3 regions of the Pseudarthrobacter sp. P1 genome follow, and region 3 is predicted to be linked to each of the others. Evidence: riboswitches for the same ligand, from Rfam matches in the RefSeq annotation. Region 3 holds a riboswitch; each other region holds the start of a gene.
What was found. Region 3 has a riboswitch for thiamine pyrophosphate ahead of thiD (bifunctional hydroxymethylpyrimidine kinase/phosphomethylpyrimidine kinase). Riboswitches for the same ligand answer to the same signal wherever they lie in the genome.
Positions count from the first base shown of each region.

Region 1 (9,370 bases), 270 kb from region 3:
GCACCTGCGCCTGGCCTTGTGGAACTAAGCCGTAAAACAAAATTGGCCCCGGCACCATTATGGTGCCGGGGCCAATTCCTAAGCTATCTGGTGCTGAAATGCTGTGCCGTTCAAACCGTTCCCGAGGGAGGGTTCTAGCGGCGGCGGTCCGTGTCCACTACATCCACGCGGACCGGCTCACCGTTTGCCAGAGCGGCAATGACGGTGCGCAGCGCGCGGGCGGTACGTCCCTGGCGGCCAATGACCCGGCCAAGATCATCCTGATGAACGCGCACTTCGAGGGATTCCCCGCGGCGGTTGTTCTTCACACTGACCTTGACGTCCTCGGGAGAGTCAACAATCCCGCGGACCAGGTGCTCCAGCGCCTCAGCCAGCAACCTACTCAGCCTCGGTGGTCTCTGCGGACTCGGTTGCCTCTTCAGCCTTCTTGGCCTTGGGCGTGATGGCTTCCTTGACGATGACCGAAGCGGTCTCCGGAGCAACGAAAGCTGCCTTCGGAGCCTTGGTCTTCAGGGTGCCCTCGGCGCCCGGGAGACCCTTGAACTTCTGCCAGTCACCGGTGATCTTCAGGATGGCGGCAACCTGCTCGGTCGGCTGGGCGCCAACGGAGAGCCAGTGCTGCGCGCGGTCGGTGTCGACCTCGATGAACGAGGGCTCTTCCGTCGGGTGGTACTTGCCGATCTCTTCGATCGCACGGCCATCGCGCTTGGCGCGGGAGTCCATGACGACGATGCGGTAGTACGGGGCGCGCATCTTGCCGAAGCGCTTCAGGCGAATCTTAACGGCCACTTTTGTGGTCACTCCTTGTTTTGTACGAGGGCGAATCCCTTGTCACGCTCCCGTGGGGCGGGCCGATCATTGGGATTCTACAGACACGATCATCACACGGAGAGAGGGGCCACGCGGATCGAGTACCTGTCCATTATGCCAGATCATCCAGCATCCGCGCGACGCATGCTCCCCGCGTGTCACGGACGGGGTTAGGCGGCCGAGTAGAAGTACAGATGCGTGCGGGCGCCCTCGTCCACGGTCCCGGCCAGGGCGGCCAGGGCGCGCACCAGCGGCTCGGTGACCTCCGGCGTGGACTCCATTTCCTCGGCCGCGGCCCAGGCGGCGGCCAGCTCGGGCAGCTCCTCCGGATCCTCAAGGTCCACCAGCTCGGCGAAGATCTCGGCCAGTGCCTCGGGCACCACAAAGAGGGAATCGAGCTCGATGTCCACCATGCCCAGCTCCGCGCTGATGCCGGTGGCGTGCACCGTCTTGGCGGCCAGCTCCCCCAGCACCTCGATCTCAAAGTCGGACAGGCCCGGGACAGGCAGCACCGGCACGTCCGCCGACGGCGCCTTGCCGGCATCCAGGGACTTGGCGCGGGCCACCGCGGTGTGGTGGTCGGTGACAAAGAATTCCGAGAAAGCGGTCAAGACCGTAGCCTCCAGTGTTGTGCGAAATATGGCTGCCGCCGGCACATCCCTACGATGCTGCCGGTGCGCTCTCAACACTAACGCGAATCCGGTTCTTCCACGGGTCCGCGAAGACAAGTTCCGCGCCGCTGTTAGCGACGGCAATCTTGTGGTGGGCCAGGCGCTCGGCCAGCGCCCCGGCGTCGTCGGCCGCGGGCAGCTTGATCAGCACCTCGCCCAGGCCCAGCGTGTCCTTGCGGGGGCCGGCGCCGCGGCTGTTCCAGACGTTCATGGCCATGTGGTGGTGGTAGCCGCCGGCGGAGACGAACAGTGCCTGGCCGTGCCAGCCGGCCGTGCGCTCAAAGCCGAGCGTGTCCACGTAGAAGTCCTGGGCCGTGGCGACGTCGCCCACCTGCAGGTGGACGTGCCCGATGGCCGCGGCCGCCTGGCGCTGGCCACTGACGGCGGCCTCGGTCAGGTGGCTGCCGAGGTACTGCTGCGGCGGCAAGGACAGGGAGTCCATGACCACAGTGCTCCCGTCCCACTGCCACTGGGTGCGCGGGCGGTCCCAGTAGAGCTCGATGCCATTTCCCTCGGGGTCGGTGAAGTAGAAGGCCTCGCTCACCAGGTGGTCCGCGCTGCCGGCGAAGGCTTTCGGCTCGTACTGGGCGGCGGAGGCCACCGTGGCGGCGAGGGCGGCCTGGTCGTCAAAGAGCAGGGCGGTGTGGAAGAGCCCGGCCTCGCCGCGGCCGGGCACGTGCAGCCCGGGGGCGGGCGCCAGGTGCACCAGCGCCGTCGTGCCGCGGCCCAGGTAGAGGCCGCCGTCGGCCTCGGTGACGATGTCCATGCCGAGGGCATGCTGGTAGTAGTGGCTCATGGCGGCCATGTCCCCCACCTTGAGCATCACGGTGCCCATGGCGAGGTCGGCGGACAGCAGGTCCTGGCTGGCGGGGGTGGTCACGGTGCGCTCCTTGGTGCTTGGCTGGGTGGTGCTGGGCATTTCGCCCTTACACACCATATCAATTGATTGAAGCTTCAATTTATTCCAGCCGTCCGCCGGGATGGCATGCGTCCATCCCGGCGGCGGACCAGCACTAGCGGCCGGCGCCTCGGACGAGCGCCGCGGGTCAGCGCCGGCGGAAGGGGTCCGCCGGGTACACGCCCATGATGCGGACCTCGGTGGTGAAGAAGCGCAGCTCCTCGAAGGCGTGCACCATCGGTGCCTCCTCCGGGTGGCCTTCAACGTCCACCATGAACATGGTGGCGGCGAATTCCCCACCCACCATGTAGCTCTCCAGCCGGGTCATGTTGATGCCGTTGGTGGCAAAGCCGCCCAGGGCCTTGTAGAGCGCGGAGGGCACGTTCCGGACCCGGAAGACGAAGCTGGTGACGGCGTCGCCGGCCAGTTCGTCACGGGAGCGCAGCGGTGCCTTGTCCGCCAGGATCACAAAGCGCGTGGTGTTGGTGGGATCGTCCTCGACGTCCACGGCGAGGGTGTCCAGGCCGTAGAGCTCAGCCGCGCCGGGAGGGGCCAGCGAGACCTTGGTGGGATCGTTCCAGCGGGCGACGTCGCGGGCCGACCCGGCGGTGTCCCCGGCGATGACGGGCTTGAGCCCGAATTCGCGGATCAGCTTGCGGCACTGGCCGAGCGCATGGACGTGGCTGTGGACCTCGGTGGCCTGCTCGATGGTGCCGCCGGGGATGGCCAGCAGGTTGAAGCGGATGCGCAGGTAGTGCTCGCCGATGATCTGCAGGGAGGTCTCCGGCAGCAGCGTGTGGATGTCCGCCACGCGGCCGGCCAGGGTGTTTTCGATCGGGATCATGGCCAGCTGCGCGCGGCCGCTGGTCACCTCGGCAAACGCATCCTCAAAGCTGGCACACGGGATGGACTCAAAGTCCGGGTATTTCTCGGCGCAGGCGAGATGGGAATTGGAACCGGGTTCACCCTGGTATGCGATTGCGTTAGCCATACCTTGGATTTTCCCATGGTTGCGGAGCAGTTGTGTCCAGGCCCCGTTGCCCTCAGGCTCCGTTGAGGTCCAGACCCATGGCCACGCGCGGGCCCAGGGCATCGAGCCCCAGCCGCTGTTCCGCCGCCCGGACCTCGGCGAGCTCCGGGCCCAGCTCCGCCAGCACGGTGAACCCGCAGCTGCGGTAGAACGGCACGTTGAAGGCAATCTCGCCGAAGGTGGTCAGCGTCATCGTGTGGTAGCCCGATTCCCGCGCCCAGGCCTTGGCCGCCTCCACCAACGCGCGGCCGATCCCCTGCCCCGACCACTCGGGCAGCACGGCGAGCTGCTCCAGGTGCGCGGCGCCGTCGAGCTCTTCCAGCCGGGCAAAGCCCACCGGCGGCCGGCCGGCCACCATGATGTGCAGGGCCTGGGCGAATTCGGCAACCGTTGCCGCCGGCGGCAGGTCCGCGGCACAAATGCCCGTGCTGCCGGGGCCGAAAGCGGCGTCGGCCCCGGCCTCGATGGCCGGCAGCTGCGAGAGCTCGCTCAGTGCCGCGGGGCGGATTTCCAACATGGCTTGATCCTATGGGTTGGCACCGACACCCGTTGACAGTGTATGTTCGAGAACGACCACACGGGAGCCCCATTGCAGGGGCTGAGAAAAGGGCTGATGCAGCCTGCGACCGTTGAACCTGTCCGGGTAATGCCGGCGAAGGAAGTGAGTAACACCTGTGGACATTTCACAGCAAAGCCCTGCCCATTCTCTGCACCACCTCCACGACCCGGCCACGGGGCTGCGGATTCCCGTGACGCGGATCCAGCTGGAGGCGTCCCCCTCCGGGGAGGCCAATCCGCCGTTTGATGTCTACCGGACGGCGGGTCCGGGCAGCGATCCGGTGCACGGTCTGGCGCCGTTGCGGGAGCAATGGATTGCCGGGCGCGGCGACACGGAAATCTACGCGGGCCGGCGGCGCGAGCTGCTCGACGACGGGCGCAGCGCCGCCCGCCGGGGCGCAGCCTCGGCCGAATGGCGCGGGGCCCAGCGGCCGCCGCTCCGGTCCCTGGACGGGCGGACGGTGACCCAGATGCACTACGCCCGGGCCGGCGTCGTGACCCAGGAGATGCGCTATGTGGCGCTGCGCGAATCCTGCGATGTGGAGCTGGTGCGCTCCGAGCTGGCCGCCGGCCGGGCCATCATCCCGGCCAACATCAACCACCCCGAATCCGAGCCGATGATCATCGGCAAGGCGTTCCTGGTGAAGATCAACGCCAACATCGGCAATTCCGCCGTCACCAGCTCCATTGCCGAGGAGGTGGACAAGCTGCAGTGGGCCACGCTGTGGGGTGCGGACACCGTCATGGACCTCTCCACCGGGGACGACATCCACACCACCCGGGAATGGCTCATCCGCAACTCCCCCGTCCCGATTGGCACAGTGCCGATCTACCAGGCGCTGGAAAAGGTCAATGGCGAGGCCGACAAGCTCACCTGGGAGATCTTCCGCGACACGGTGATCGAGCAGTGCGAGCAGGGCGTGGACTACATGACCATCCACGCCGGCGTGCTGCTGCGCTACGTGCCGCTGACGGCGGACCGGGTGACGGGCATTGTCTCCCGCGGCGGGTCCATCATGGCCGGCTGGTGCCTGGCCCACCACCAGGAGAACTTCCTCTACACGCATTTCGATGAGCTATGCGAGATCTTTGCCCGCTACGATGTGTCGTTCTCCCTGGGCGACGGGCTGCGCCCGGGCTCGACGGCGGACGCCAACGACGCCGCCCAGTTTGCCGAGCTGGACACGTTGGCCGAGCTGACCAAGCGCGCCTGGCAGTATGACGTCCAGGTGATGGTGGAGGGGCCCGGACACGTGCCGTTCCACCTGGTGCGCGAGAACGTCGAACGCCAGCAGGAGCTCTGCGACGGCGCCCCGTTCTACACGCTGGGGCCGCTGGTGACGGACATTGCGCCGGGCTACGACCACATCACGAGTGCGATCGGCGCGACGGAGATCGCCCGCTACGGCACGGCCATGCTCTGCTACGTCACGCCTAAGGAGCACCTGGGCCTGCCGGACAAGGACGACGTCAAGACGGGCGTCATCACCTACAAGATCGCCGCCCATGCCGCGGACCTGGCCAAGGGACATCCGGGCGCCCACGAACGCGACGACGCCCTGTCCAAGGCACGCTTCGAGTTCCGCTGGCGGGACCAGTTTGCGCTCTCGCTGGACCCGGCGACGGCGCAGGCGTTCCACGATGAGACGCTGCCGGCGGAACCGGCCAAGACGGCGCACTTCTGTTCCATGTGCGGGCCCAAGTTCTGCTCCATGCGGATCAGCGCCGACATCCGGGCCGAGTTTGGCTCGGCGGCCAACCAGAAGCTGATCGTGGCGGGCATGGACGCCAAGAGCGCCGAGTTCCGCGCGTCGGGCTCCAAGGTGTACCTGCCCGAACCCGTCATGCCCGTGGGCTAATGCCTAATCTGTGCGACAGTAGTTGTCGCTCTGGGGCCCCAGAGCGACAACTACTGTCGCACAGTTGCAGGGTTTTAGCCCGAGTGGGCCTCGATGAACTCCCGGATGAGCGCGGCACCCTCGGCGGTGTCCTGCGGGCGGTGGCCTCCCGCCGTCGTCCGGTGGACGGCGCCGGTGCCCACCAGATAGCCGGCGATCTCCTCATACAGCGGCTCCCAGCCGCCGGTGAGCACCAGTGTGGGGACGCCGGGCACGATGTGCAGCGGCGCCTCCCACGGCGGGGCCTGCAGCCGCAGGCGGCGCGCGGCACGGGCGGCCGACTCATTGTTCAACGCGCCGGGCGCCATCACACCCGGGCCGGTCTGGACCTCGCCGCTGGCCGAGGCCATCCGGGCATACGCGACGGCGAATTCGACGTCGGCCATCTCGGCGCGCCGGGCGTAGAGCGGTTCCAGCAGCTCGCGGTAGGCATGGGTGGCGGGCAGCTCCGCCGTCAGGGAGAGGCAGGCCGGCTCCACGAGGGTGAGCGAGCGGACCAGGGAGCCCTGCTCCACGGCTGCCATCATCGCCGCGATGGCACCCTGGGCATGCGCCACCAGGTGTGCTCCGCTCTCTAGATGGCCCAGCACGATCTCAGCGTCCACCGCGAAATCGGAGACCAGCGGATCGGCGGACACGTCAAAGCCGTGCCGCTTGATGAACAGGGCATCGTAGTCCCTGGCCAGGGGATGCTGGGCGGGCCAGGCCGCGGCGCCAAAGGCACCGGCTCCGTGGATGAAGACAATCCGTTCGCCGCTCACAATGCACCTCTCAGAAAAACAACAGACAAAAATCGCGCCCGCTCATATCTTTCACGCCGGATCATCCGGCGTGAAAGATATGAGCGGGCGCGATTTTGGCACAACTGGCTGGCTACTTGCCCAGGAACTTGTCGAAGCCCTTGGGCAGGTTCAGCGCGGAGGGATCGAAGCCGTCCATGTCCTGGCCGCCGAACGCGTTGCCGCTGGGCAGCGCCTTGGCGGCGTTCGCCCGCCGCTCCTCGGCCTCGCGCAGCTCCTGTGCCGCCTTGGCCGGGTTGCCGGAGCGGGCCTTCTTCTTCGGTGCGGTCTTGCCCTTGCGGGAGCCGCCCATCCCGGGCATGCCCGGCATGCCGGGGATGCCGCCACCCTGGGCCATCTTCTTCATCATCTTCTGGGCCTGGCCAAAGCGCTCGAGCAGGCCGTTGACCTCCGAGACGGTGACGCCCGAACCCTTGGCGATGCGGGCGCGGCGGGAGCCGTTGATGATCTTCGGGGCCACGCGCTCGTGCGGCGTCATGGAGCGCACAATGGCCTCCACGCGGTCGATCTCGCGCTCGTCGAAGTTCTCCAGCTGCTGGCGGATGTTCTGCGCACCCGGCATCATCATGAGCATCTTCTTCATGGAGCCCATGTTGCGGATCTGCTGCATCTGGGACAGGAAGTCGTCCAGGGTGAAGTCTTCCTGGTCGGCGAACTTCTTCGCCATCCGGGCCGCTTCATCCTTGTCCCAGCTCTTCTCCGCCTGCTCGATCAGCGTGAGGATGTCGCCCATGTCCAAGATGCGGCTGGCCATGCGGTCCGGGTGGAAGAGCTCGAAGTCCTCCAGGCCCTCGCCCGTGGAAGCGAACATGACGGGCTTGCCCGTCACGGAGGCCACGGACAGCGCCGCACCACCGCGGGCATCGCCGTCGAGCTTGGTCAGCACGACGCCGGTGAAGTTGACGCCGTCGTTGAAGGCCTGGGCCGTGTTGACGGCATCCTGGCCGATCATGGCGTCGATGACGAAGAGGACCTCGTCGGGGTTGATGGCGGCGCGGATGTTGGCGGCCTGCGCCATCATCTCCGCATCAATGCCCAAGCGTCCGGCGGTGTCGACGATGACGACGTCGTGCAGCTTGGCGCGGGCCTCGGCCACACCGGCCTGGGCCACGGCCACGGGATCGCCGGTGGCGTGCTCAAACTCGCTGCTGACGCCCGGGTGCGGGGCAAACACGGGCACGCCGGCGCGCTCACCGTTGATCTGGAGCTGCTTGACAGCATTGGGGCGCTGAAGGTCGGCGGCCACCAGCAGCGGGCTGTGGCCCTGGCTCTTGAGCCACTTGGACAGCTTTCCGGCCAGGGTGGTCTTGCCGGCACCCTGCAGACCGGCCAGCATGATAACCGTCGGCGGGTTCTTGGCCAGGCGGATCCGGCGGGTCTCCCCGCCAAGAATGGTCACGAGTTCCTCGTTGACGATCTTGACGATCTGCTGCGCCGGGTTCAGTGCGCCGTTGACCTCGGCGCCGAGCGCCCGCTCGCGGACCTTGGCGGTGAACTCGCGCACCACGGGGACGGCAACATCCGCGTCCAGCAGGGCGCGGCGGATCTCCCGCACGGTGGCGTCGACGTCGGCCTCGGACAGCCGGCCCTTGCCACGAAGATTCTTGAAGGTTGCTGTCAGCCGGTCAGATAGGGAGTTGAACACGCGCCGTCTACTTCTTTCGTCAGGATGGGTTCGTAGGTGTCCGCACTCATTGCGCGGATTCCCGGGGACTCAACTACCAAGGGTACCAAGTTGCACGGCCCCCGGTCCGCTCTGGCCGCTGCGCCGGACGCCCGGGCGTGGCATGCTGGCGGTGTGAGCGAGACCATAAAGACTCCAGTACAGGCCGACGACGGCGCCGGCACCGAAGCGGGACGGATCGGGACACTGTTGATCCTGGGCGCCTCCGGGGACCTGACCGGGCGGCTGCTGCTGCCCGGGGTGGCCGGATTGGTTGCCCGCGGCCGCGCCCCGGGATTGGCCCTGGTGGGGGCCGGCAGCGACGATTGGACGCCGGAGCAATGGTCCGAACGCCTCAAGACCTCCTTTGCCAAGGCCCGCTCCACCGCCGATGCCGCCGGCGCGGCCGCACTGGACGCCGTCGCTGCGGGCAGCTCCTACCACCAGGTGGACGTCACGGCCCCGGGGGCGCTGGCCGCCCTGCTCAAGGAGGTGGCGGGGCCGGTGGCCGTCTACTTCGCACTCCCGCCGGCCGTCAGCCAAAAGGCCTGCGAGGTGCTCACCGCGGACCAGCTCCCCGCGGGCACCCGTCTGGTGATGGAAAAGCCGTTCGGCTCCTCGGCCGCGAGCGCGCACTCGCTCAACCTGACCCTGGCCGCGCTGGTTCCCGAGGACCACATCCACCGAGTGGACCATTTCCTGGGCAAATCCACCGTGTTCAACATTTTGGGGCTGCGCTTCGCCAACCGGCTGCTGGAACCGCTGTGGAACAGCGACCACATCGAAAAGGTGGAGATCGTCTTTGACGAGGACCTGGCATTGGAGAACCGGGCCCGGTACTACGACACCGCCGGCGCCGCCCGGGACATGATCCAGAGCCACCTGCTGCAGATCATGGCCATCATCGCCATGGAGGCGCCTGCCACGTTGGGCGAACGCGACGTGCGCGATGGCATCGCCACCGTGCTGCGCGCCAGCTCGATCTCGACCGACTACCCCCGGAGCACCCGCCGGGCCCGGTACACGGCAGGGAGCATCGGCG
Region 1 covers NZ_CP189584.1:1,512,475-1,521,844, forward strand. Annotated here, with positions in the region: gene ACQCSX_RS07240 (RNA-binding protein) at 135-377, opposite strand; gene rpsP (30S ribosomal protein S16) at 379-789, opposite strand; gene ACQCSX_RS07250 (hypothetical protein) at 981-1,421, opposite strand; gene ACQCSX_RS07255 (VOC family protein) at 1,471-2,361, opposite strand; gene ACQCSX_RS07260 (prephenate dehydratase) at 2,528-3,370, opposite strand; gene ACQCSX_RS07265 (GNAT family N-acetyltransferase) at 3,423-3,926, opposite strand; TPP riboswitch at 3,977-4,087, shown strand; gene thiC (phosphomethylpyrimidine synthase ThiC) at 4,084-5,826, shown strand; gene ACQCSX_RS07275 (alpha/beta fold hydrolase) at 5,901-6,626, opposite strand; gene ffh (signal recognition particle protein) at 6,739-8,310, opposite strand; gene ACQCSX_RS07285 (glucose-6-phosphate dehydrogenase) at 8,527-9,370, shown strand, end outside.
Region 1: it holds a riboswitch for thiamine pyrophosphate, as region 3 does, so the genes downstream of both, thiC (phosphomethylpyrimidine synthase ThiC) here and thiD (bifunctional hydroxymethylpyrimidine kinase/phosphomethylpyrimidine kinase) in region 3, are expected to answer to the same signal.

Region 2 (9,370 bases), 1.4 Mb from region 3:
GCTGAACATCGTCAACGTCACGCTGGTGGACATCCGGGCCTGGGACACCTTTGGTGAAATCTCCGTGCTGGCCATTGCCGCCACCGGCGTGGCCAGCCTGATCTTTGTCCGCGGCCGCGGCGACCGCCTGCCCCGGGCCGCCACCGTGGCAACGGGCAGCGTGGGCCGTGTGGCCGGGGGCAACGGTGCGCCGGCCGGTGCTGTTGGCAGGAAAGAGGCGACGGCGGAACTTGCCCGCCGCTTCACCGATGTGACCCGCGATGCCTGGCTGGTGGCCGGGCGGACGCTGGCCCCGGAACGGCGCTCGATCATCTTCGAGGTGGTCACGCGCCTGCTGTTCCACTCCATGATCATCCTCTCGATCTACCTGCTGCTGGCCGGCCACAACGGCCCCGGCGGCGGCTTTGCCGGCGGCCTGGTGGCCGGGCTGGCCCTGACCATCCGGTATCTGGCCGGCGGCCGCTTTGAGCTGGCCGAGGCCACCCGGGTGAGCGCCGGCGCCATGCTGGGCCTGGGCCTGGGCCTGGCCGCACTGACGGGCATGTTCCCGCTGCTGCTGGGCGGGCAGGTGTTCCAGAGCGGCATCATCCACCTGGACCTGCCGGTGTTCGGGGACGTCAAGTTTGTCACCTCCGCCATCTTCGACGTCGGCGTCTACATGGTGGTGGTGGGGCTGGTGATCGACGTGCTGCGCAGCCTGGGCGCCGAGATCGACCAGCACGAAGAGGACAGCGCCAACGGGTTGGAGGCCACCGTGGACGAGCTGCAACAGGGGGTGGGCCGGTGAGCGCCAACCTGACCCTGCTGCTGGTGATGGGCGTGCTGTATGCGGTGGGCATCTACCTGATGCTCGAGCGGAGCCTGACCCGCGTGCTGCTGGGCCTGATGCTGCTGGCCAACGCCACCAACATCCTGCTGCTGGCCACCGGCGGCTACGCCGGCCTGGCACCCATCTTCGGCAAAGACATTCCTCCCGGTGAATATAACGATCCGCTCCCGCAGGCCTTCATCCTAACCTCCATCGTGATCTCCTTCGCCGTGACATCGTTCATGCTGGGGCTGATCTACCGCAGCTGGCTGCTGGCCCGCCGCGACGAGATCCAGGACGACGCCGAGGACCGCAAGGTGGCCAAAAAGGACTCCTTCGACGCCGAAGAGGACGCGGACATCGCCGCAGACACCACCGAATTCAACTTCCCGGCCAAACGCTCAAAGGGGCGGAACCCGCGATGAACCTCGCAGACCTTGCACCGCTCGCCGTCGCCGTTCCGTTCCTGGGCGCCGCCGTGGCCTTCCTGCTGATCCGCCATCCGCGAGCGCAGCAGCGGGTCAGCATTTCCGCTGTCGCCCTGACCCTGGTGCTGGAGGCGGTCCTGCTGGCCTCCGTCTGGACCTCCGGCACCAGCGCCGTCCACCTGGGCGGCTGGCTGCCGCCCTTCGGCATCGTGATGGTGGTGGACCAGCTGTCCTCGCTGCTGCTGGTGGTCTCCTCCGCGGTGAGCCTGGCGGTGCTGGTCTACGCCACCGGCCAGGGCGCCGCCGACGGCGACGACAAGGGCCCCGTATCCGTCTTCCACCCCACCTACCTGATCCTGGTGGCGGGGGTGTCCAACGCCTTCCTGGCCGGGGACCTGTTCAACCTGTACGTGGGCTTCGAGATCCTGCTGACTGCCTCCTACGTGCTCATGACCCTCGGCGGGACGGGGGACCGGATCCGCGCCGGCGTCACCTATGTGGTGGTCAGCGTGGTTTCCTCCATGCTCTTCCTGATTGCCATCGCGATGGTCTATGCGGCTACGGGAACCGTCACGCTGGCGGACCTGGACGGCAAGCTGGGCCAGCTGGATCCCGGCACGCAGACGCTGCTGCACATCCTGCTGCTGGTGGCGTTCGGCATCAAGGCGGCCGTTTTCCCGCTCTCCTTCTGGCTGCCGGACTCCTATCCGACGGCGCCCGCCCCGGTGACGGCCGTGTTCGCCGGCCTGCTGACCAAGGTGGGCGTGTACGCCATCATCCGCACCGAAACGCTGCTGTTCCCGGGCGGGGCGCTGGACGATGTGCTGATGGTGGTGGCGCTGCTGACCATGCTGGTGGGCATCATGGGTGCCGTGGCGCAGACCGACATCAAGCGCATGCTCTCCTTCACGCTGGTCAGCCACATCGGCTACATGGTCTTTGGCGTGGCGATGTCCTCCGTGCTGGGGCTGGGCGCGGCGGTGTTCTACGTCATCCACCACATCACCGTCCAGACCTCGCTGTTCATGGTCACCGGGCTGGTGGAGCGCCGCGGCGGAACCTCCTCCATCGATAGGCTCGGCGGGCTGGCCAAGCTGTCCCCGCTGCTGGGCGTGCTCTTCTTTATTCCGGCGATGAACCTGGCGGGCATCCCGCCGTTCTCCGGCTTCCTGGGCAAAATGGGCCTGCTGCAGGCGGGCGTCACGCTGGGCACCCCGCTGGCCTATCTGCTGGTGGCCGGCGCCGTGGTGGCCAGCCTGCTGACCCTGCTGGCCGTGGCGCGCGTGTGGAACAAGGCCTTCTGGCGCAGTCCGGCGGACGCGCTGGCCCCCGAGCCCGTGCTGCTCGCCGCGCTCTCCCGCGGATCCCGCGCCGGGGCCCGCAGCGGGGACCCCCGCAAGGCCGCACCGCGGGCCAAAGGCAGCGGGGCACCAGGCAAGACGGTGCCCGCTGCCGCGCTGATGCCGCCCATGATGGTGGGCTCCACCCTCGGGCTGGTGGCCTTCGGCGTGGCCCTGACGGTGTTTGCCGGGCCGCTGTTTTCGCTGGCCAACCAGGGTGCGGGCCAGATGCTGGACCGGCAGGCGTACATCACCGCCGTTATGGGCGCGCCGGAGGCCCGGCGGTGAGCCGGCAGAGGATTTCCCTGTGGAAGGAACTGCCGCTGCTCATCTGGCTGGTCCTGGTCTGGGGTTCGCTCTGGCAGGACTTCAGCGTGGGCAACCTGGTCTTCGGCGCGCTGATCGCGCTGGTGGTGGCGCGCATCTTCTACCTCCCGCCGGTGGAATTGAGCGGGCGCTTCAACGTCTTCCTGGCCGCCGTCTATGCCGCCATCTTCCTCAAGGACGTGGTGGCCGGCAGCTTCGGGGTGTTCTACCTGGCGGTGGCCCGCGGGCCCGCAGTGCGCAACGCCGTCGTCGCCGTGCCGCTGCGCAGCCACTCGGACCTGCTGATCACCGCCACCGGGCATGTGCTCTCGCTGGTGCCCGGCTCGCTGGTGGTGGAGGTGGACCGGGCCACGCCCACGCTCTACATCCACGCCCTGAACGTCTCCAACGAGGAGCAGCTGGAAAAGGTGCGGGCCGGGGTGCGGGCCACGGAGGCCTGGCTGATCAGGATCATGGGGACCCGGGAAGAAGTGGCGGCGCTGGCCGCCGAAACGGACGGAACGGAGGGGGCGCCATGAGCGGCATGGACATCGTCGTGGTGGCCGTGGCGGCCATCCTCTCGCTGGCCGCGGCCGGCGCCATCTACCGCATCGCCGCCGGGCCATCGCTGCTGGACCGCGTGCTGGCGGCGGACGTGCTGCTGGCCATTGTGGGGGCCGCCCTGGCCACCGACATGGCGGTCAACCACCACCTGAACAACTTGCCCCTGCTGGTGGCCGTGAGCGTCATCGGGTTCATCGGCTCGGTCACAGTGGCCCGGTTCGTCTCGGACCGGCGGGAGGAGCCATGAGCACGACTGTGGACAATCTGGTCGATGTGCTGACGGGGGTGTGCCTGCTGGTGGGGGCGTTGATGTCCCTGGCGGCGGCCATCGGCCTGCTGCGCTTTCCGGACCTGATGAGCCGGATGCACGCGGCCACCAAGCCGCAGGTGCTGGGCCTGGCCATGCTGCTGGCGGCCATCGGGCTGCAGCTGCGCAGCTGGGCGGTGCTGCCGGTGCTGTTGGTGGCCTGGATCTTCCAGCTGCTCACCGTGCCGGTCTCCGCCCACATGGTGGGGCGGGCCGGCTACCGGACCAAGCACCGCCGCCCGGACCTGCTCAGCGCGGACGAGCTCAACGCCGTGGTGGCCGCCGCGGCCCAGGACCTGGCCGGGGATCCGGACGACGACGGCGCCGCCTCCCGGGGTGCCGACCCGGGAGTCTAGGCACCGGGGCCGTCCAACCGCGGGCCGGATCCCGCGCCCGGTTCGGAAACCAGTGCGGCCCTGGACGTCTCCGCAACCAGCGCCCGCAGCTGTTCGATCATCTGCTTGTGCTGTTCGCCCAGGTCGATGAGCCGGTCGATTTCAAGCTTGGCGGCGACGTTGGTGTCGTAGTCGTGTTTGGCCATCGCCGAACTGATGGCATCCTGCCGTTTTGCCGAGATGAGCAGGATGGCGCCCTGCAGCCCGGCCAGCATCGACAGGAACAGGTTCAGCAGGATGTACGGGTACGGGTCCCAGGAGCCGTTCTTCAAGACGATGCTGTTGGCCACGGCCCAGAGCACCATGCTGAGGATGAAGGTGCCGATGAAGGGCCAGCTGCCCATCCCGTTGCGCAGGACATCGGCAGCCTTCTGGCCCGGGGTCAGCGAGGCCTTGTGCTCGGTGTGCCAATTCTTGATGGTCATGGGCACCCTTCCTGGGACGGGTGCTAGACCTCGTCCGGCGTCTTGTTGAAGCGGGCAATGGCGCGCTGCGTGCCGCGCCCGGCCAGCACCTGGATGACGGCTGCCACCGCGGAGGAGACCAGGGCGAACACCAGCGCCGAACGCAGGCTGTTCTCCAGGTCGCTGCCGTCCTTGGGTGGCTTGTTGCCGGTGCTCTTCTCCCAGACGGCGTCCACCAGCTTGTTGGCCGCAAACCCGGCGCCAAGGCTCACCGCAATGCCGAGCAGTTTGAATACAACATTCATGGGGCCTCCTGGGTGGCGGGCCGGTGTCCGGCGCTGTGGTGCAGTCAGTGCCAGCCTAGCGCCTCCGCGGCGCTGTGCCGCGGAGCCCACCCGGGTGTGCTTGCGCCGTCGGGCGTCATGGAAGTTCCACTGGCGGGTGCCGGGGGGTAAACTGAATCCGCAAATCAACACGACAGGGGAGCACCGGTCCTTGAGAGGGACGCGGCGCTGAGAGTGCGGGAAACCGCAGACCCTCGAACCTGATCCGGTTAGTACCGGCGAAGGGAGTCGAGTTCTCTTCGGCCGCGCGCCATCAATGCGTGTGGCCGCCCCTCCTGTAAAGGAGGATCCTCATGAGCAATTCAAATGCGCCCGTCCGTAAAACCACTGCGTCGTACTGGCGCGTGGTGGACATTGTGGTGGCATCCGTGCTGGCCGTGGCCGTCGGTGTCATCTTCTGGCTGTGGAGCCAGGGCTACGGCATCATCGCCGCCATCACCGTCGCCTTCCCGCCGCTGGGTGGACTCTATGGCGGTGGCTGGCTCATTGCCGGCGTCATCGGCGGCCTGGTCATCCGCAAACCCGGTGCCGCACTCTACTGCGAACTGGTCGCGGCAGTGGTAGAGGCGCTGCTGGGCACCCACTTCGGCTTCACCGTGCTGATCTCCGGCCTGGTCCAGGGCGTTGGCGCGGAGCTGGCCTTTGCCACCTTCCGCTACAAGAAGTTCAACCTCCCGGTGGCGCTGCTGGCCGGTGCGCTTGCCGGTCTGGCCATGGGCATCAACGACAACATCGGCTACAACGCCGAATGGGAGCCGGCCTGGAAGTTCATCTACGCCGGTTTCGCCGTTGTCTCCGGTGCAGTGATCGCCGGGCTGCTGTCCTGGCTGGCCGTCCGCGGACTGGCACGCACCGGTGCGCTGTCCAACCTGCCCTCCCGCCATGCGGCCGCGGAGCGCGTCCTCTAGCCATGGCTTCTTTCCAACAGGTGGCCCCGGCCGCCGTTTCGGCCCGGGGCTGGGGCTGGCAGCATTCTGGCCGGCCGCACAAGGCCGTGCACGACCTTGACTTGGAGATTGCCCCCGGGGAGCGCGTGCTCCTGCTCGGCCCCTCCGGTGCAGGCAAGTCCACGCTGCTCCATGCCCTGGCCGGGGTGCTGGGTGCCGACGAGGAGGCCAGCGAGTTTGGCTCCCTGACCATCGACGGCGTGCCGGCCGCTGCCGCACGCGGCCGCGCCGGACTGATGCAGCAGGACCCCGACGCCCAGGTGGTGCTCTCGCGCATTGGCGACGACGTGGCCTTCGGCGCGGAAAACCTGGCCGTTCCCGCGGCGGAGATCTGGCCGCGGGTGCAGACGGCACTGGATGCCGTCGGACTCCGCCTGCCGCTGGACCATTCCTCCTCCGCGCTTTCCGGCGGCCAAAAGCAGCGCCTCGGCCTGGCCGGCATTCTGGCCATGCGCCCGGGGCTGCTGCTGCTGGACGAGCCCACGGCCAATCTGGACCCGGCCGGCGTGCTGGAGGTCCGGGACGCCGTGCTCAACACGGTGTCCGAAACGGGGGCAACCCTGGTGGTGGTGGAACACCGGGTGGCTGTCTGGGCGGACCTTGTTGACAGGATCGTGGTGCTGGCGCCCGGTTCCTCCGGCCACGGCGGCGGCGTGCTGCTGGACGGCCCGCCCGCCGTCGTGCTGGCCCAGGCGCGGGAGATGCTGGCCGCGGCAGGGGTCTGGGTGCCCGGCTACGTGCCGCCCACCCGGGGGCGCACGGGATCCGGCGGCGGGCCGCTGCTGCTCTCCGCCAAGGATCTGGCCGTGTCCCGGCAGCGCGGACGACGCCGGCACCCGGCCGTCCCTGCGGCGTCGGGGATCGCTGTGGCGCTGGAGGCGGGCACCGCACTGAGCATCACCGGCCCCAATGGGGCCGGCAAATCCACACTGGCACTGACCCTGGGCGGGCTGATGCCGGCTTCCTCCGGAGCGGTGGTTGCCGCAGCGCCGCTGGCCCGCGGCGCCGGGCCCGACCCCTTCCGCTGGAAGGGATCGGCGCTGATCGAGCGGATCGGCACGGTGTTCCAGGAGCCGGAGCACCAATTCGTCACCGGATCCGTGCTGGAGGAACTGCAGTTCGCACCGAAGCTGCTGGGCCATGGCGGGGACAAGGTGGAGGAATTGATGGCGCGGCTTCGGCTGGAGCATCTGGCCGAGGCGAACCCCTTCACCCTCTCCGGCGGCGAAAAGCGCCGGCTGTCCGTGGCCACGGTGCTGGCCGCCAGCCCGCAGGTGCTGGTGCTGGACGAGCCCACCTTTGGCCAGGATGCCAACACCTGGGCCGAACTGGCCTCCCTGGTGGGCGAGCTGCTGGACGCCGGCACCGCCGTCGTCTCCGTCACCCACGACGCCGAGTTCACCGAGGTTCTGGGCGGAAACAGGCTGGAGCTGGGCGCGCATGGGGGTGTCGCATCCGGTGCTCCGGCACCGTCCGCGGCTCCGGCCCACGCCGCGCCACCGGCCCACGCCGCGCCACCGGTCCGGACCGCGGTCCGGGCAAATGTCCAGGCAAGTCTTCATGCAGGTGTTCAGCCCTTCGGCCGGGCTCCGGGAGGTGCGGCATGAGCGTGGACATCCTGGCGCAGCCGCGCTCCACGGCCTTCCTATCCCGGGCCAACCCGCTTGCCAAGCTGGGCGCCGCCATGGTGTTGACCGTGGCGCTGCTGCTGACGGTGGACTGGGTGTCGGCGGTGGTGGCGCTGGCCTGCGAGCTGGCGGTGCTGCCACTGGCCGGACTGAGCCTGCGCATGCTGCTGGTGCGCAGCTGGCCCATTCTGGCCGCCGCCCTCGTGGGGGCCTACGGATCGGCCCTGCTGGCACCCAAGACGGGTGCCGTGCTGCTGGCCTGGGGGCCGTTCCTGTTCACGGAGGGTTCGGTGGAGTCCGGTGTGGCCATCGCCCTGCGCGGACTGGCCATCGGACTGCCGGGCATCATTGTCCTCGCCAGCACCGACCCCACCGATCTGGCCGATGCCCTGGCGCAAAAGCTGCTCCTGCCGCACCGCTTTGTGCTCGGCGCCCTGGCCGCGATGCGGCTGGTGGGGCTGCTGGTGGCCGAATGGCAGACCCTCGGCATGGCCCGCCGCGCCCGCGGCGTGGGGTCCAACACCGGTGTGTTGGGCCGGTTCGTCGCCTCGCTGGGCCAGGCGATGGCATTGCTGGTGCAGGCCATCCGCCGCGCCTCGCGCCTGGCCGTGACCATGGAGGCCAAGGGCTTTGGCGCCGGACCGCGCACCTGGGCCCGGCGTTCCGCCTATTCAGTCGTGGACGTCTGGGTGTTTGGTGCCGGCCTTCTGGTCTCGGCCGCGGCGGTGGGTGCCGCCGTCGTCCTCGGGACCTGGAACCCGGTCTTCTAGCCGACCTCCGCACCGGCGACGCCGTTTCCCGTCCAGGACACCGGAACTTCCGCGTCCCGGGCGGGGAGCGGCGTCCTTGTTTCGGGACGGCGTCACTCCCCGCAGCTACGAGCCGGAAATGTGACGTGCCTCATGCTTGACACGTGTTCGGCGATTCTGCCACACTTCCTAACACGAGTTAGGAAGTTGCGAGGAGGCAACATGAGTGATCTGACAAGGCGAGCGATGCTCGGACTTCTCGGCGTGGGGGCCGTAGGAGCCGTTGGGGCAAGCTGGCCGCGGCTGACGGGAGCCGACATCCCCGGCCGCAATGATTCGTCCCTGAGCGTGGCCATCCTTGGCACCGCCCAGGATGCCGCCAGCCGGTCAAAGCTGGTGGCGGCGTTCAAGGCACGGAACCCCGGCATCAACGTCCGCATCCAAGCCATCCAGGGCGCGGACTGGGGCGACTTCTTCGCCAAGATCCTCACCATGGTGGCCGCCGGCACGTCCCCGGATGTGGTGCTGGTGGCCACGGAGGGTGCACAGCTCTTCGCGGAGCGGTTGGCCGAGCCGCTGGATGCGTACGTCCAGCGGGACCAGTCCGCCATCCAGGACTACTTTGACGACGTCCACCCCTCGCTGGTGGAGGCGTTCATGTACCAGGGCAGCCTGTTCCAGCTGCCGATGGATTTCAACAGCGCCAACATGTACCTGAACACCTCGGCGTTTGAGCGGGCCGGCCTGGCCCGCCCGTCCGAGAACTGGACCCACGACGATTTCTACAACTCGCTCACGGCGATGAAATCCACCGGCGGCAAGAATTTTGTGCCGTACTACTGGACCAACCGGCTCTTTGGCGGCGTGGTGCCGTGGCTCTACGTCAACGACACCAGCTTCCTGAAGGAGACCAAGAGCACCGGTGGCTCGTGGTTCTGGAACAAGTTCTACGCCAACGATCCCGCCAGCGCCGCCCGTTCCGGCGGGTACCAGTGGCTTGAACCCAATGCCGAGGATGCCAAGGTGGCCGAGAGCTTTGAGTTCCTGCGCTCCCTGGTCTCCGAAGGCCTGGGCACCAGCCCGGCCCAGGGCGGTGGCACCGAACTGGTGGCGCAGTTCGCCTCCGGACTCATCGGCACCACCCCGGCGG
Region 2 covers NZ_CP189584.1:2,678,691-2,688,060, reverse strand. Annotated here, with positions in the region: gene ACQCSX_RS12670 (Na+/H+ antiporter subunit A) at 1-787, shown strand, start outside; gene ACQCSX_RS12665 (Na(+)/H(+) antiporter subunit C) at 784-1,233, shown strand; gene ACQCSX_RS12660 (Na+/H+ antiporter subunit D) at 1,230-2,864, shown strand; gene ACQCSX_RS12655 (Na+/H+ antiporter subunit E) at 2,861-3,421, shown strand; gene ACQCSX_RS12650 (monovalent cation/H+ antiporter complex subunit F) at 3,427-3,693, shown strand; gene mnhG (monovalent cation/H(+) antiporter subunit G) at 3,690-4,109, shown strand; gene ACQCSX_RS12640 (DUF1003 domain-containing protein) at 4,106-4,573, opposite strand; gene ACQCSX_RS12635 (DUF4235 domain-containing protein) at 4,597-4,857, opposite strand; TPP riboswitch at 5,022-5,140, shown strand; gene ACQCSX_RS12630 (ECF transporter S component) at 5,190-5,804, shown strand; gene ACQCSX_RS12625 (ABC transporter ATP-binding protein) at 5,807-7,450, shown strand; gene ACQCSX_RS12620 (energy-coupling factor transporter transmembrane component T family protein) at 7,447-8,241, shown strand; gene ACQCSX_RS12615 (extracellular solute-binding protein) at 8,443-9,370, shown strand, end outside.
Region 2: it holds a riboswitch for thiamine pyrophosphate, as region 3 does, so the genes downstream of both, ACQCSX_RS12630 (ECF transporter S component) here and thiD (bifunctional hydroxymethylpyrimidine kinase/phosphomethylpyrimidine kinase) in region 3, are expected to answer to the same signal.

Region 3 (9,370 bases):
TCGAGGCTGTCCACCATGGCCACGGCCAGGTCCAGGTCCATGTACTCGCGCCCCCAGTCATCGTCCGAGGCGGCCGTGGCAGCCACTCCGGCCGGCAGCAGCTCCATGATCCGCTCGTCCACATGCAGCCGGACGCCCGCGGCCGCCAGGGCCGAGAGCACAGGGGCAAGCACCGTCGCGTCCTTGTTGACCAGCAGCGTCTCCACGGTGTTGCAGACGCTGGGCCGCTGGGTCTTGGCGTTGAGCAGGATGTCCACGCTCATCTGCGCACCGGCGCTTGTGTCCAGGTAGATGTGGACGTTGCCCTCGCCGGTTTCGATGACGGGGACGGAGGAGTTGTTCAGCACAGTCTGGATCAGGTCGCGGCCACCGCGGGGAATCAGCACATCCACGCGTCCGCGGGCGCGCATGAGCACGTTGGCGCCGTCGCGGCCGTACTGGTCAACGCTCTGCACGGCGTCGGCGGGCAGGCCCACCGTTTCCAGGGCATCGCGCAGGATGCCCAGCAGCGCCTGGTTGGTGTTGGCCGCGGCGGTGCCGCCACGCAGGATGACGGCGTTGCCGCTCTTGAGCGCAAGGCCGGCAATGTCCACGGTGACGTTGGGGCGGGCCTCGTAGATGGCGGCCACCACACCCAAGGGCACGTTGATCTGGCGCATCCGCAGGCCGTTGGGCAAGGTCTGGCCGCGGACGACGTTGCCCACGGGGTCCGGCAGGGAGGCCAGGTTCTCCAGGGCGGCGGCCAATGCGGCCACGCGCTCCGGCGTGAGCGTGAGGCGGTCCAGCATCGCCGCGGAGGTTCCATTGGCCCGGCCGGCCGCCAAGTCCAGGGCGTTGGCCGCAATCACGGCGTCCCGGTTGGCGACGAGGGCATCGGCGATGGCCCGCAGACCCTTGTCCTTCAGGGCACGGTTGGCGCGGGCCATCTCGCGCGCCGCGGTCCGGGCGCGGTCGGCAATCGCGAAGACGGCCTCGGTCACATCCTGTTCAACAATCTGCTCACTCATGGCACCAGTTTAGGCCAGCGCGCCCGTGGGCGCTCCTGGCCGGTCAAACTGTGACACAGCGGAAACAACTAAGGCGCAGCAACTGTCGAAATCCCGCGGGTTTTCGACAGTTGCTGCGCCCCAGATACTCCCGCAGCTCGCAAGCTCCCGGCGGGACCCTCGCATCCGGGGGCCCACCCAGTTGGGTTAGACCAGTTGGGTCAGACCAGCACCAGATCGTCGGTGTGGATGACCTCGCGCTCGTACTCGCGGCCGAATTCCTCGCCCAGGTCCTTGGTGCCGCGCCCCAGCATCTGGGGAAGTTCGTCCGAGGAAAAGTTGACCAGTCCACGGGCCAGCACGCCGCCGTTCCTGTCGGTCAGCTCTACGGCGTCGCCCGCCTCAAACTGGCCCACGACGGCAGTGATGCCGGCCGGCAGCAGGGACTTGTGGCGGTCGCGCACGGCCTTCACCGCGCCGTCGTCGAGCACCACGGAGCCGCGGATGTCTGCGAGGTGGGCCAACCAGAGCATCCGCACGGGACGCCGCTGCCCGGTGATGCTGAACCAGGTGCCCACGTCTTCCCCCGCCAGCGCCGCGGCGGCATTGGCCGTCGAGGTGACCAGGGCGGAAATGCCGGTGTCGGCCACAATGCTGGCGGCCTGGACCTTGGTGGCCATGCCACCGGTGCCCACGCCGGCCTTGCCCGCCCTGCCGATGACGACGCCGGCCAGGTCCTCCGGGCCGCGGACCAGCGGGATTCGCTTGGCACCGTCCTGGGGCGGACCGTCGTAGACGGCATCGACGTCGGAAAGCAGCACCAGGGCGTCGGCATGGACCAGGTGGGCCACCAGGGCAGCCAGCCGGTCGTTGTCGCCAAAGCGGATCTCGTGGGTGGCCACGGTGTCGTTTTCGTTCACAATCGGCACCACGCCCAGGTTCAACAGGCGTTCCAAGGCCCGGTGGGCGTTGACGTGCTGTGTGCGCCGGGTCAGGTCCTCGGCGGTGAGCAGCACCTGGCTGACCGTGACGCCATGGTCGCCAAAGGCCTGGTTGTAGCGGGCCATCAGCAGCCCCTGCCCCACGCTGGCGGCGGCCTGCTGGGTGGCAAGGTCCTTCGGACGCCGCGCCAGCCCCAGCGGGGCCAGACCGGCGGCGATCGCGCCCGAGGAGACCAGGATGACCTCGGTGCCGGCGTTGCGCCGGGCCGCCAGGACATCCACCAGCGCGGTCAGCGCCTCATCGGAAATCCCGCCGGCCACCGACGTCAGCGACGACGAGCCCACCTTCACCACAATGCGCGCGGCGGTGGCAATGCTCCGCGGCCCCATGGCGTGGTCCACTGCGGGGGCAGCGGCTACGGCCGAGTCAGCTGTCATCGCTGTCGTCTCCGAGCAGGTCCCCCAGCTGGCTCTCGCGCACCAAATTGACATCCTTGCGGCGGCGGCTGGTGGACTCGGTCCAGATGCCTGCCTTGCGCTCGGTTTCGAGCTCGTGGCGGGCCGCGGCGCGGGCGTCGCTGCGCTCTGCCTGCTCTTCCTTCTTCTGCGCACGGGTCGGGCGGTCGCCCATCTCGGCGATGCGCAGGTCGGTGCCGCGCGGGGAGGCTAGGTGCTCGGCGCCGCCCATCATGGTCGGCTCCCAGTCGAAGACCATGCCGTCGCCCTCACCGATGACCACCGTGTCGCCGGGCTTGGCGCCGCTCTTGAAGAGCTGGGTTTCCACGCCCAGCTTGGCCAGGCGGTCGGCCAGGTAGCCGATGGCTTCCTCGTTGGTGAAGTCCGTCTGCATGACCCACTTCTCCGGCTTGTCGCCGATGACGCGGAACAGCGGCTCAAGGTTCTTCTCTTCGCGGCGGATGCGGAAGCCGGCCTCGTTGACGGCGCGCGGGCGCAGCACGGTGGGCTTGACCTTGGGCGGCGCCGCCTTCACCTCGTTGCGGGCATGCTGGACGATCTCGGCCATCGCGAAGCCGAGCTGGCGCAGGCCCTCGTGGCTGGCGGCGGAGATCTCAAAGACACGGTAGCCGCGGGATTCCAGATCCCCGCGGACAAACTCGGCCATGTCGCGGCCGTCGGGGGTGTCGATCTTGTTCAGCGCCACCAGCTTGGGGCGCTCGTTCAGGGGCACGACGTCACCGTCGGCACCGGCAAAGCTCATGTCCACCGCGTAGCGGTCCAGCTCCTGCTCGATGATCGCCAGGTCGGAAAGCGGGTCGCGGTCAGATTCCAGCGTGGCGCAGTCCAACACATGCACCAGGGCGGCGCAGCGCTCCACGTGGCGCAGGAAGTAGTGGCCCAGGCCCTTGCCCTCGCTGGCGCCCTCGATCAGGCCGGGGACATCGGCAATGGTGAAGCGGACATCGCCGGCTTCCACCACGCCCAGGTTCGGGATCAGGGTGGTGAAGGGGTAGTCGGCAATCTTGGGGCGTGCCGCGGACATGGCGGCAATCAGGGACGACTTGCCGGCGGACGGGAAGCCCACCAGGGCGATGTCGGCAATGGACTTCAGTTCCAGGACAACGTCGCGGCCCTCGCCGGGGACGCCCAACAGGGCAAAACCGGGGGCCTTGCGCTTCTGCGAGGACAGCGAGGAGTTGCCCAGGCCGCCCTGGCCGCCGGCGGCCGCGATGTACTCGGTGCCTTCGCCCACGAGGTCGGCCAGAACCTGGCCGTCCTTGGTCTTGACCACCGTGCCGTCCGGCACAGTGAGGATCAGCGTTTCGCCGGTCTTGCCGTTGCGCCAGTCGCCCATGCCGGGGCCGCCATTGCTGGCGTGGCGGTGCGGGGCGTGGTGGTAGTCCAGCAGGGTGGTGGTCTGGTCGGAGACGCGCAGGATGACGTCGCCGCCATCGCCGCCGTTGCCGCCGTCGGGCCCACCCAGGGGCTTGAACTTTTCACGCTTCACGGAGACGCAGCCATGGCCACCTGTCCCGCCGGATACGTGCAATACAACCCGGTCAACAAAGCTGGCCAATGGAGTCTCCTTTATTTTTCTGCGTTCCAGCCAAGTTTAGCTGTCGCAGGGTGGTGCCTGTTAAGGCGAACGTACTGTTAAAAGCCAGTGGAGCGAGCCATGCGGCCCGCTCCACTGGGAAAAGCGTGTGTATTACTCTGCAGCAGCAGCTGCGACGATGTTCACAACGCGACGGCCACGGGCCGTGCCGAACTCGACCGCACCGGCAGCCAGAGCGAACAGCGTGTCATCTCCACCGCGGCCAACGCCTGCGCCGGGGTGGAAGTGTGTTCCACGCTGGCGGACGATGATCTCGCCAGCCTTGACAACCTGACCGCCGAAGCGCTTCACACCCAAGTACTGAGCGTTGGAGTCACGACCGTTGCGAGTGGAGCTCGCACCCTTTTTATGTGCCATTTAAAATGCCTACCTTTTCGACTAAGACTTTTAGTTCTTCAACCGCAATTAAGCGATCGAGGTGATCTTGACCTTGGTCAGTTCCTGACGGTGGCCCTGACGCTTCTTGTAGCCGGTCTTGTTCTTGAACTTCTGGATGACGATCTTCGGGCCACGAAGATCCTCCAGCTTCTCAGCCGTAACCTTTACTTTAGCCAGGTCCGTAGCGGCCGTGGTGATCTTCTCACCATCAACCAGGAGCAAAGCGGGCAGCTCAAGTGTGCTGCCAACTCCACCGGGGACGCGGTTCATGGTCACGAAGTCTCCGACGGAAACCTTCTCTTGGCGGCCGCCTGCGCGGACAATCGCGTACACCACTGGGGAACTCACTTCTCTCGACGTTATTACAAAGTTTCGCGCTGGACCGGCAGCTATTCTGCCTGGTGCCAACCGTGCGCAACCCGCATTGCTTTGTAGACATTGCGTGCCGTGCACTATGTGCCTCAACGCCGAGGACCTCACATGAATTAACCCATGGAGTGATTGCCCTGTAGTTGGCGTAAGCACCGAAGATCAAGAATACGCTAATTCCGCCCTCGGCCGCAAATGAGACCGGTACCGGACTGGGAGCTGTGATGCGGCGCATATGCTGCGCTGACTTCAGCCCTGTCACGGAACCTTGCTGCACCATCCTAGCGTTAAAGCGGAGCACTTAAGGGCAACGACACTCGCTGCCCCGGGTGTGTCCTGCTCAGGCGTGCAATCGCGGGGCGTCAAAGAAGTCCCGCTCGTAGCGGGCCGAGGCCACAAAGGCGGTGCGCATCCGGGCCCGTTCGGCCGCGGATCCGGCCCGGGCCGCGGCATCCGTGTACGCGATGGCCACCCGGGTTGCCTCGGCAAATTCCGGGTCGGCATAGGTTTCAAGCCAGGATCCGTACGGGTGGGCGGGCGCCTGGCCGGCGCCGCCGTCGCCCTTCTGGACGCCTTGGAGGTAGTTGCCGTGCAGCACAGCACCCACCTCGGCGTAGAGCCAGTAGCAGGGCAGCAGAGCCGCCACAAGCTCGCCGTAGCTGCCCTGGGCGGAGACGGATGTGAGATGGTCCACATAGGACTTGGTGACGGGCCCCAGCTCGACCTCGGTGGGATGCTGGCTCAGCCAGGTGCGGTGCAGCTCCAGCTCCACGGCCAGGCATTGCTGGGCGCCCCTGGCCCAGAAACGCTGTTCGTCCTCGGTGGGGGCAAGCCCGCTGGCCCGGGCGAGCACGCGCGAATAGCTGTTCAGATAGAGGGCGTCCTGCGCCAGGTAGTAGGCAAAGTGTCGCTCCTTCAGGCTGCCGTCCCCCAGCGCCCCGATGAACTCCAGGTCAAAAATCTCAGCGCGCAGCCCGGCGGTGTCCTCCCACAGCTGGAGGGTGAACTCATCCGCGGCCGGGGCCGCCGTCGACCACAGCCGGTGGAAATGGTTCACCGGTCCGGCGCCGGAGCCCACCTGCAGCTCATCGGCGTGGACCAGCGCATCGTGCAGCCACCCCTTGGCCTGGCGCAGCGCTGCATGCCACTCCCCCGTCCGGGCCATCGCCGTGGCCAGTGCCGCGGAGAGCGAGCAGCCGGTCCCATGGGTGTTGGCGGTGTCCACGCGCGGCAGGCGCTCCTCCAGGACGGATCCGTCCGGGGCCACGAGGGCATCCGGGCATTCGTCGCCGTCGAGGTGGCCGCCCTTGACCAAAACACGCACGCCGGACTCCACGGCCAGCAGCTTGCCCTGGTCCAGGGCATCGGCCCAGGTGGCCGCCTCCGGCTGGTCCACCAGCACGGCCAGCTCGGGGAGATTGGGCGTGACCAAATGCGCCTTGCGCACCAGCGCCCGCAGCGCGGTGGCCGCTTCGGGGCCCAGGAGCTTGTCCCCGCTGGTGGCCACCATGACGGGGTCCAGCACCACGACGGCGGGCCGCTGGGCATCGAGCCAGTCGGCGACGACGTTAATCACCTCGGTGTTGCCCAGCATGCCGATCTTGACGGCGTCGATGGCGATGTCCGCGGACACGGCGTCCAGCTGGGCGGTGAGGAAGTCCGCGGGCGGCACGTGGACGGCCACCACCCCGTGGGTGTTCTGGGCCGTCAGCGCGGTGATGGCGGCCATGCCGTACCCGCCATTGGCGGCAATGGATTTCAGGTCCGCCTGGATGCCGGCACCGCCGGACGGGTCGGAACCGGCGATGCTGAGGACCCGCACCACGGCGGGATCGGTGGAGGCGGAGGCAACAGTAGAAGTCACAGGACATCCCTTCGCCGGTGCTAACCGGACAGGTTCAACGGGTCTGGATCTCAGCCAGGGCCCGTTGCCCCGGCACCCCGTGTCTGCTGCCAGCCTACCCGCAGCGCAGCCGCGAGTTAAAAAGTGAACCCGCTTGCCGCAACCAACCATGTGCAAACACGGTCGGTAGCGGCAAGCGGGTTCACTCGTTGCCTGTGGGCCGAAAAGCCCTAGAGCTCCGAGGCCGGCACGCCGACACCCAGAATGATGGGCTCGCTGGCGGGCTTGGCCTTGGCCGGCGCCGCCTTGGGCGCCTCCTGTGCCGGGGCCGCAGCCAGGGCTGCAGGTGCCGCTGCCGGCGTGTCCTGGCCATGGGTGACCTCGTTGGCATTGGCGGCACCCTGGGCGCGGCTGGCGCTGCGGCGGCGTCCACGGCGGCTCCGCGAGGAGCGCTGCGGGGCACCGTCCTGGGCCTCGTGGTCGCCACCATCAGCCTCGACGCCGGAGAGCTGGTCCAGTGCCTGGGCCAGGTCGGCCAGCACGGCGGAACGGTCCGCCACGGCCTCGCTGGACTGGCGGTCGCCGCGGGGCAGCTCGACAGCCTCGTCGCCAAACGTCAGCATCGGCGTGCCGTCGGCAGCCGGCGCGTGCGCCTGGACAGCGTGCGTACCGTTGGCAGCCGGCGCCTGGACGGCGTGCGCGGCGTCGTGGTGGTCCTCATGGTGCGAGGCAGCTGTCGCGGCGGCGACGGCGGCCAGGGCGGCACGGGCGGCATTGGCCTTGGTGGCCTTCTCCGCATCCGTGGGCTCCTCATGCACTGCGGGAGCAGCCTCCACCTCCGCAACCGGCTGGCGGCCGCGGCTGCGCTTGCGCTCGTTGCGTGACCCACGGCCCGCGTCGCCGCGGTTCTCGTTGCGGTTCTCTGTCCGGTTGCCCTCGGAGCGGCCGGCCGGCTCACTGCGGCCGTGGTCGCCACGGACGTTCGGGTGGTGGGCCTCGGCGGCCACCGTGTGGGCGCGGCGGTGCTCGACGGGAACCTCGTGGGTCACCATGCCCCGTCCCGCACAGGTCTCGCACTGCTCGCCGAAGACCTCCAGCAGGCCGGTGCCCATGCGCTTGCGCGTCATCTGCACCAGACCCAGCGAGGTCACCTCGGCCACCTGGTGCTTGGTGCGGTCGCGGCCCAGGCACTCCACCAGACGGCGCAGCACCAGGTCGCGGTTGGATTCCAGGACCATGTCGATGAAGTCGATCACGATGATGCCGCCGATGTCGCGCAGGCGCAGCTGGCGCACCACTTCCTCGGCCGCTTCCAGGTTGTTCTTGGTGACCGTCTCTTCCAGGTTTCCACCGGAACCGGTGAACTTGCCGGTGTTGACGTCAACCACCGTCATGGCCTCGGTGCGGTCGATGACCAGCGAACCGCCGGAGGGCAGGAACACCTTGCGCTCCAGCGCCTTGTTGATCTGCTCATCGATGCGGTGCGCCGCGAAGATGTCCTCGGGCTTGGTCCACTTTTCCAGACGGTCCACCAGGTCCGGGGCCACATAGGTCACATAGGCCTCGATGGTGTCCCAGGCGTCGTCGCCGGAGACGATCAGCTTGGTGAAGTCCTCGTTGAACACGTCACGGACCACCTTGATGGTCAGGTCCGGTTCGCCGTACAGCATCTCCGGGGCCAGCATCTTGGTGGAGTTGGTCTGGGACTGGATGCCCTCCCACTGCGCCCGCAGGCGGTTGATGTCGTGCGTCAGCTCTTCCTCGCTGGCACCCTCGGCGGCGGTGCGCACAATGACGCCCGCACTTTCGGGCAGGTGGTCCTTTAGGATGCGCTTGAGCCGGTTGCGCTCGACGTCGGGCAGCTTGCGGGAGATGCCGGTCATGGAGCCGCCGGGCACGTAGACCAGGTACCGGCCGGGCAGGGAGATCTGGCTGGTCAGGCGGGCACCCTTGTGGCCCACCGGATCCTTGCTGACCTGGACCAGGACGGAGTCGCCGGACTTGAGCGCGTTCTCGATGCGGCGCGGCTGGCCGTTGAGCTTGGTGGCATCCCAGTTGACCTCGCCGGCGTAGAGCACGGCGTTGCGGCCGCGGCCAATGTCAACGAACGCGGCTTCCATGCTGGGCAGCACGTTCTGGACCTTGCCCAGGTACACATTGCCGATGAGGGAATCCTGCAGGGTCTTGGAGACGAAGTGCTCCGCCAGGATGCCATCCTCGAGGACGCCAATCTGGATGCGGTCGGCGCCCTGTCGGACCACCATGGTGCGGTCGACGGACTCGCGGCGGGCCAGGAACTCGGCCTCGGTGATGACCTGGCGGCGGCGGCCGGAATCGCGGGACTCGCGGCGGCGCTGCTTCTTGGCCTCCAGACGGGTGGAGCCGCGCAGGCTCGTGACGCGGTTGTTCACGGGGGCCTCGGCCAGCTGGCGCGGGGCGCGGACCTTGGTGATCGTGTTGGGCGGATCCTCGTCGCTGCCGCCGGTCAGTTCCAGATCGGCATCCCCACGGCGGCGGCGACGGCGGCGGCGCGACGTCACGCCGTCGTCGGCGGCACCTGCTTCCTCAGTCTCGTCCTCCTCGGACTCCGTCTCGGTGCCGGGTTCGACGGCCTCGTCGCCGGCGGCACGGCCGCGGCCCTTGCGGGAACGGCTGCGGCTGCTGCGGCGACGGGCGCCCTCCTCGGATTCCTCGTCTTCTTCCTCGGCCACGGCCGGAACCGGTACGGCCAGGCTCAGGTCCGGCACCTGGAACAGCAGGGAGGGTGCCAGAAACAGGG
Region 3 covers NZ_CP189584.1:1,244,804-1,254,173, forward strand. Annotated here, with positions in the region: gene ACQCSX_RS05930 (glutamate-5-semialdehyde dehydrogenase) at 1-1,007, opposite strand, end outside; gene proB (glutamate 5-kinase) at 1,208-2,365, opposite strand; gene obgE (GTPase ObgE) at 2,355-3,962, opposite strand; gene rpmA (50S ribosomal protein L27) at 4,095-4,358, opposite strand; gene rplU (50S ribosomal protein L21) at 4,407-4,715, opposite strand; gene thiD (bifunctional hydroxymethylpyrimidine kinase/phosphomethylpyrimidine kinase) at 5,089-6,612, opposite strand; TPP riboswitch at 6,602-6,702, opposite strand; gene ACQCSX_RS05960 (Rne/Rng family ribonuclease) at 6,822-9,370, opposite strand, start outside.